DNA from 2 places in the Mangrovibacter sp. MFB070 genome. Region 1 is predicted to be linked to the other one. Evidence: predicted binding sites of a transcription regulator. Region 1 holds the regulator's gene; the other holds the start of a gene.
What was found. The regulator Fur, encoded in region 1, represses iron uptake genes when iron is present. The targets are predictions, from matches to a motif close to ATAATAATGAGAACNACTATCAA.
Positions count from the first base shown of each region.

Region 2: fes (enterochelin esterase) is a predicted target of Fur. The motif match lies at 2,254-2,276, and genes of this name have one in related genera.

Region 1 is NZ_JJMI01000025.1:150,748-155,014, forward strand. It holds gene ybfF (esterase) at 114-890, shown strand; gene ybfE (LexA regulated protein) at 1,022-1,312, shown strand; gene fldA (flavodoxin FldA) at 1,469-1,999, shown strand; gene fur (ferric iron uptake transcriptional regulator) at 2,285-2,734, shown strand; gene DT73_RS12905 (beta-N-acetylhexosaminidase) at 2,867-4,267, opposite strand, start outside.
Region 2 is NZ_JJMI01000002.1:141,214-145,480, reverse strand. It holds gene DT73_RS01115 (NAD-dependent succinate-semialdehyde dehydrogenase) at 1-250, shown strand, start outside; gene DT73_RS01110 (cupin domain-containing protein) at 388-1,515, shown strand; gene DT73_RS01105 (DUF1471 domain-containing protein) at 1,821-2,030, shown strand; gene fes (enterochelin esterase) at 2,333-3,544, shown strand; gene DT73_RS01095 (MbtH family NRPS accessory protein) at 3,575-3,796, shown strand; gene DT73_RS01090 (enterobactin synthase subunit F) at 3,793-4,267, shown strand, end outside.

The sequences.
Region 1 (4,267 bases):
CATCAACCCGGGATGGTGTCAAAAGTCAGAATTAACTGTAACCCTTGCAGCCGGATGGCAGAATAGCCAACATAATACCCTATTCCTGAGACAGCGAAAAAAAGAAGTTTTCTATGAAATTACACGCTCGCCTGCAATCTGCTCAACAAATGACTAACAATCCACCGGTTGTGCTCATCCATGGATTATTCGGTACGCTGGATAATTTAGGCGTTCTGGCAAGGGACCTGGTTAAGGACCACGACGTACTGCAAATAGACTTACGCAACCACGGCCTGTCTGCACGCAGTGACACTATGACCTGGCCTGCCATGGCGCAGGATGTACTGGACACGCTGGACGAACAGCACATAGACCGGGCGATATTCATCGGCCATTCAATGGGTGGCAAAACCGCAATGGCGGTGACACAACAGGCACCGGGACGGGTTGAAAAACTGGTCGCTATTGATATTGCCCCCGTCGATTATCACGTTCGCCGCCATGATACTATTTTTGCCGCTATAGACGCCGTTAATGCAGCCGGTGTAACTACCCGGCAGGATGCAGCGGCAATCATGCGCAACATCCTCGATGAAGAAGGGGTTATTCAGTTTTTGCTGAAATCCTTTGTTAATGGCGAGTGGCGTTTTAATGTCCCGGTACTCAAAGCGCAATACAGCAATATTGTTGGATGGGAAACCGTCACACCATGGCCGCATCCGGCACTCTTTATCAGCGGCGGGCTGTCGCCTTATATTCAGGAACAGTATCGTGAAACACTGCTTGCTCAATTCCCCTGTGCCAAAGCCTGGGTCGTTGCAGGTGCAGGTCATTGGGTTCATGCAGAAAAACCAGAGGCAGTCATTCGCGCGATTCGCCGTTTTCTTAGCCCTTCGGACGAAAACTGATTAAAAAGCCGCCGACTGGCTGGCAAATGTGGCTTTCGCGTTGGCGCGTCATGTAGCCTGATGTATCATGGCGCGCTGTAATGCGCCCGAGCACGTTGCTCAAGCCACCTGTTTTCCTCACTATTCTAATCATGGCAAAAGAACAAACGGACCGTACGACATTAGATCTGTTCGCGGATGAACGCCGTCCGGGTCGCCCGAAAACAAATCCACTGTCACGTCACGAACAATTGCGTATTAACAAACGCAACCAGCTTAAACGCGATAAGGTTCGTGGGCTTAAGCGTGTGGAATTAAAACTGAATGCCGATGCGGTAGATGCGCTGAATGAGCTGGCGCAGGTGCGAAACATGAGCCGTAGCGAACTTATTGAAGAGATGCTGATGGCTCAGTTAGATAACACAAAACCAGGTCATATATAATCCACGCATTCCCGGCAGTTTTTCCTTTTCATGTAGCAGTGTGTGCACCCGGTAATGATAGCTGTTTCCGCACTGGAAGCTGTTCTGCTATCATTGCCTTATCTGTGGACAAACTCACGCCACCATAACATTAAGTTTCAAGAGGTTATTAAACTCATGGCGATCGTAGGCATTTTTTTCGGCAGCGACACCGGCAACACTGAAAACATTGCAAAAATCATTCAAAAACAGCTTGGTAAAGATGTTGCTGAAGTGCACGACATAGCCAAGAGCAGCAAAGAAGACATTGAAGCCTTCGATATTCTGCTGCTTGGTATCCCAACCTGGTATTACGGTGAAGCACAGTGTGACTGGGATGATTTTTTCCCTACACTGGAAGAAATTGATTTTACGGGTAAATTGGTAGCCCTGTTCGGTTGTGGTGATCAGGAAGATTACGCCGAATATTTTTGTGACGCACTCGGCACAATGCGCGACATCGTCGAACCACGTGGTGCGGTTATCGTCGGTCACTGGCCAACTGCCGGGTATCATTTTGAAGCGTCGAAAGGTTTGGCGGATGACGACCATTTTGTCGGCCTGGCTATCGATGAAGACCGTCAGCCTGAGCTGACAGCTGAACGTGTTGAAAAATGGGTTAAGCAAGTTTCCGAAGAAATGCAGCTCGATAGCATTATTAATGCCTGATAGTTCACCGGCGCAATTATATTGCGCCGGATTGATAGGTAAAACCGATAAAAATAATTGCTACATTTTTTTAACTTTTTCGCGTTAGCGCTGTACAATGATCCAGTTGACAGCATGTATTTTTGGTAAATTTGCCAGTGCTGTCAGATTATTATTTTTCAATTTTGCTGGAGACTTGCGGTTTTCTTTAGGGAGTGTCAAACCTATAATGAGACGCATTAACTTTAGCGTATTACGTCGTACGCCCATTCACGGGCACTTTGCAAGCAACAGGACATATTCCGCATGACTGACAACAACACCGCATTAAAGAAGGCAGGCCTGAAAGTCACGCTTCCCCGGTTAAAAATCCTGGAAGTGTTGCAGGAGCCGGACAATCACCATGTCAGCGCGGAAGATTTATACAAGCGACTGATTGACATGGGAGAGGAGATTGGTCTTGCTACCGTGTATCGCGTGCTCAACCAATTTGATGACGCCGGAATCGTTACACGCCATAACTTCGAAGGTGGTAAATCCGTTTTCGAACTCACGCAGCAGCACCATCATGACCACCTGATTTGCCTTGACTGCGGTAAAGTTATCGAGTTCAGCGATGATTCGATTGAAGCTCGCCAGCGTGAAATTGCTTCCAGCCATGGTATCCGCCTGACAAACCACAGCCTGTACCTTTATGGTCATTGTGCTGAAGGCGATTGCCGTGATGATGAAAATGCGCACGAAGGCACCAAATAATCGGGTGTACCCGTAAGCCGGTGCAATGTGACCCCAAAAAAAAGCCAGGTTTAGAACCTGGCTTTTTTTTATCTGTTTTGGCCTTATGCCGCGCCGCTTGCAGGGCACTCCTGCCCCGCAAGCAAACCCGTGTCACTCAACAATCACCACCCTGCTGGTTCGGTTGCCATCCGGGCTCACAGCACGCACCTGTACGTTACCACTGACAACCGGCCGGGCGTCATCCCGCCAAACCTGCCACTGCTCCCCGCCATCAACGGAGTATTCAACCCTGAGCCCTGGCAGGCTGACATTAGTGGCCAGTTTCCCGTCAACAATCCGGGCACCAGGTACCGGAACACGCCAGGCAATACCGGCGGCATCCAGTTTCGCCAACTCACGCTGGCCTAACACATTGGCAAACCGCTGCCAGTCTTTTGCCAAAGCAGCCGTATCGACATAGTGGGTTTCTCCGCCTTTATACTCCCGCCCGGGCTGCCAGTCCTGTTCCCAGGAAGCCTTGTGCCAGGCACGCTCCGCTACTGAAATAATACGCGGGAATAAACGGTATTCCATTTCTTCGTCAGTGCGAACAACTTCACTCCAGACTTGCGCCGACAAACCATGAGCCCCGGGCCATAACTTCGCCGAACCGGCACTGAACGCATTGCCATCACGGTCTACCGAAGTTTCTGCATTTTGCGGCAAGTTATCTGGTGCGAAGCTAAACACTTTACGTTCATCGGTAAACCGGGTTCCCCAGTAATAGCCCGGCTCCATTGGGTCTACTTCATACGGGAAGTCAAAGTAAACATAATCCGGGTTGGAAATCGTGACTTCATAGCCTTTATTGGCCCAGTCACTCACCGCATCTGAACCACCCCAGTACAGGGTATCCCAGGAGTTAATCCCGGTGCGTTTAGTTGCAAAGGCCGACGCGCCTGACGCATCTCTCAGGCCATCTTGCCAGGCCTGCATTTTCTCAATGCCATGGGCATCAACCAGTTTACTCACTTCTACCGCAAACCAGCTTGGCAAATGCGCCATATCTTCAACTGCGCCAGATGCCACCAGCGCCTGGCACACTTCGGATTTCGCCCAGGGTTTATCTTGCTGGCTCATATCCACCTGCCCTTTTCCTGCCTCCGGGCTGGCTTTATCCGTGTACCCGGCCCCCAGGTAGATATTTTTCGCTTCATCTGCGCCAAAATGCCAGGTTGCCAGCGGCAAACCGGCTTCTTTATGCATCTGGAGAATTTCACTCATTACTTTATCAACAAAGCGGCGAGATGAATCCAGGCACGGGTTCAGATAACTGGCCTTGTCATAGAACTGAACCGTCGTGGTACGCGATGTATCGGTCGGGTCGAGCAAACGGTATTCATTCGCTGCATCAGGCTTACCCTCTTTCATCAGCCTGTCATAACGTGCTTCCATTGACACTACAGCAGCCCGGGCATGCGCTGGCATATCAATTTCCGGAATCACCTCAATATGGCGGGCTTTAGCGTATTTGAGTATTTCAATGTAATCCGCCCGAGTAAAATAACCGCT
Region 2 (4,267 bases), on a different contig from region 1:
CATCGCCAATGATTCGCCGTTTGGCCTTGGTGGTTCTATTTTCACTCGTGACACTGCTCGTGGTGCTGAACTGGCTACCAAAGTATCCACCGGGATGGTTTACATTAATCACCCAACTCGCGTGAAAGCAGACCTGCCATTTGGTGGCGTACGTCGCTCTGGTTATGGCCGTGAATTAACCGGGCTGGGTATCAAAGAGTTTGTTAACCACAAATTGATTTCTGTTGTAGATATTGACGCGGAATTTTAAACCAGTGACAGGAAGCCTTTGAGTTTGGGCTTCCTGTCATTCCCATTCTTTCGCTCGCAGGTTTGACCCACAACAAAGAGCCCCACAACCCCACTTCTTTATAATCAGCCCCCATTTCCCTTGCGCGGTACACATGAATGGCTTACCAACTCAATATTAACTGGCCGGAGTTTTTAGAAACTTACTGGCAGAAAAAACCGGTTATCTTAAAAAATGCTTTGCCAGATTTTGTCGATCCTATTACACCAGATGAGCTGGCCGGCCTCGCGATGGAAGCTGAAGTCGACAGCCGTATTGTGAGCCTGCAGAATGGGGAATGGCAGGCGTGGAACGGGCCGTTTGAACAGTTTGACCACCTGGGGGAAACTGGCTGGTCTTTACTGGCACAGGCGGTAAACCACTGGCATGCGCCTGCGGCTGAATTAGTACGCCCGTTTCGGGTATTACCGGACTGGCGGCTTGATGATTTGATGATCTCGTTCTCGGTACCGGGTGGGGGCGTAGGCCCGCATATCGATCAGTATGATGTCTTTATCATTCAGGGCATGGGCAGCCGCCGCTGGCGGGTAGGGGATAAACTGCCACTGAAGCAGTTCTGCCCGCATCCGGCTTTGCTGCATGTTGAGCCATTTGAGCCAATCATTGATGAAGACCTGGCACCAGGCGATATTCTTTACATCCCACCCGGATTCCCCCATGACGGCTTTACCCATGAGACAGCATTAAATTACTCCGTTGGTTTTCGTGGCCCTAATGGGCGCGATCTGATCAGCAGTTTTGCGGATTATGCGCTGGAAAACGATCTGGGTGGTGAGCATTACAGTGATCCGGATCTGACATGCCGTGAGCACCCCGGGAGAGTAGAAAATTATGAACTGGATCGGGTGCGCAATATGATGCTTGATCTGATCAACCAGCCCGAAGACTTTGCGCAATGGTTTGGCCGTTTTGCCACTACGCCACGCCATGAGCTGGATATTGCTCCGCCAGAACCTGCTTACCAGGCTGATGAAGTGGTTAATGCCCTGCGTTCTGGTGAGGTTTTGACCCGGCTCAGTGGGTTGCGGGTTCTGCATATTGGCGAACATTTCTTTGTTCACAGTGAAGCGCTGAACACCAGTGATGATAAGGCTGCAGACGCACTGTGCCGTTATACCTCTATTGGTGAGCAGGAACTGGGCAACGGGCTGGATAACCCGGCGTTTGTAGCTGAACTGACTGCTCTGGTAAACCAGGGGTACTGGTTCTTCGGCGAAGAAGAATAATCTTCATCAACCAGTGAGCAGGGCACGTACCTTGCTCACTGCTGAAAGCTCATCAGGCCGTTACCCCAGCGGCACCTTCTGTTTTACTCTGGTTAACATCCTTTAATAAACTGATTTTAAATCATATTCCTTCATTGCTTCTTTCTTGTGTACCTAATAATTTTTATTAATCTGTGCGAAAGAAAATTATAAGCGCACTTTTAGTTACTATGAATATAATTTCAATGGTTACTATATATACATCGACGATAAGACATCGTTCAACAAAATCACTTGTGTTAATTAATGAATGAAGGAATATGACCATGAAAAATATTAAAACCATCGCTGCTGCCGCTGCTCTTACTCTGGTTTCATTTGCAAGCTTTGCACAATCTGTCAGTGTGACTGCGGATACGCTGGACAGCGCTGAAGCAAAAATTGCTGCAAAAGCACAGCAGGAAGGTGCGTCTTACCATATTACTGAAGCAAATATGAACAACAGAGTTCATATGACTGCAGAACTGACCAAATAATGGCCTGCAACTGACAGTACAGCCAGAAAAACCTTTGCTACGGTTTTTCTGGTTTAATCTCCACAGTTTACTTCCCTCACTGAAAACCTTGCTGCTCCCATTAGTTCCAAAATCTCTTCAACCAGTGATTCCCCCGGTAAGTTAATTCCTATTAAAAACATGGGCTTTTTAAGTATTCTGCTTTTTCTGAATGGTATTTATGAGAATCAGAATATCATTGAAAATGAAAATTATTATCAATACTATAATGCGCGATTTCTGTTACAGTTAAAAAACCATTTTAACGATGAGGTTATTGTGCAATGGAACTGGCCTGTGGGAGCCATGCGTGGTGGCAACATAAACAAAGCCCGGAGTGGGTGGCTGAAGGCACAGATAAGTACCGGGTGACGTTCTGGTGGCGTGATCCCGACGGTGATGAATCCACTTCGCCTGTTCGGCGGGTATGGCTCTACATTACCGGGGTTACAGACCACCACCAGCGTGCTGTTCCCCAGTCTCTGCAACGTATTCCGGGCACCGACGCCTGGTCATGGACTACCTCATTAAGTTCACACTGGCGTGGCAGCTATTGCCTTATTCCCTCGTTTGGTGAGAACGACTTCAGTGAAGCCGTAATGCAGGGTGATATGAGCGATAAAATGGCGCTGCGTGAAGGCTGGCGCCGGTTGTTGCCCCAGGCGATTGCAGACCCACTAAACCCGGTAAGCTGGCGAGGGGGGCGTGGTCACCCAGTTTCAGGTCTGGAACTCCCGGATGCGCCAGAGCAACCGGGGTGGAAAAACACGCAAGTGTCTTATACAGAACCACAGTGTGTTAACTGGCACAGCGAACATTTGCACAATACCCGCCGGGTTTGGGTTTACACCACCGGTGAGGCTTCAAACCCTGCCCAACGGCCACTGGCAATACTGCTGGATGGCGAGTTTTGGGCGCAGAGCATGCCTGTCTGGCCTGTTCTGCAATCACTGACTTTGGCCGGGCAACTGCCCGCAGCAGTATATGTACTGGTTGATGCTATCGATACTGCTCATCGCAGCCGGGAATTGCCCTGCAATCAGGATTTCTGGTTGGCAGTGCAAAACGAATTATTACCTCATATTGCGCAACTCGAACCCTTTCATCCCGGGCCACAAAATACCGTGGTTGCCGGGCAAAGTTTTGGTGGCCTGGCATCTTTATATGCCGCATTACACTGGCCTGAGCGCTTCGGCTGTGCGCTCAGCCTTTCTGGTTCCTATTGGTGGCCCAACCGTGGGGAAACTGTGGATGGCGAGCTTATCCGCCAGGTTAAAAGTGGCCAGCTCCCGGCTGGCCGCCCACGAATCATTCTTGAGGCGGGCTTGCGTGAACCCCTTATCTTTCGGGCCAACCAGGCTATGTATGCACAACTACAACACACACAGCACAACGTTTTGTGGCGTCAGTTTGACGGCGGACATGACGCGTTTTGCTGGCGCGGTGGGCTAACCAGCGGGTTAAAAACTCTCTGGGCACCACTGTTGAGCCAGTAAAGCGTGTTTTTCATGGCAGAGGAGCCTGGTATGGAATTCAGCAACCCCTTCGATAACCCGCAAGGGTTATTTTTGATTTTGTGTAATCCCCGGCAGCAATACTGTTTGTGGCCGCAGCAGTGTGCGTTGCCTGTGGGATGGCACGTTGCCTGTGACGCACAGCCCCAGGCTGATTGTGATGCCTGGCTGAAAGCACAATGGCAGTCCCTCCATCCCCATCACCAGGTGAGTTGTGAAGGAGAGGGTGTATGAATTTACCTTTAGTAGCGGCGCAGCCTGGCATCTGGATGGCAGAAAAACTTTCGTCACTGCAAAGTGAATGGAGTGTGGCGCATTATGTGGAGCTGGAAGGTGAACTGGATGCGGCATTGTTGGCCCGTGCAATTGAACACGGGTTAGCACAGGCAGATACCCTTCACCTGCGTTTTCATGAAACAGAGGGTGAAGTCTGGCAATCAGTGGATGATTCCCTGGTTTTTCCTGCTCCCGGGCTGACTGATTTGCGCCATGAAGCCGGGCCTCATAACGCGGCGATGGCGTTAATGCAGCAGGATTTAAACCAGAATCTGCGGGTGGACAGCAATAATCCATTGGTTTACCACCATATTTATCGCGTGGGCGACAACCGCTGGTACTGGTATCAGCGCTACCACCATTTGCTGGTGGATGGCTTCAGTTTTGTTGCTATTACTCAGCATATTACCGCCATTTACCGTGCATTAC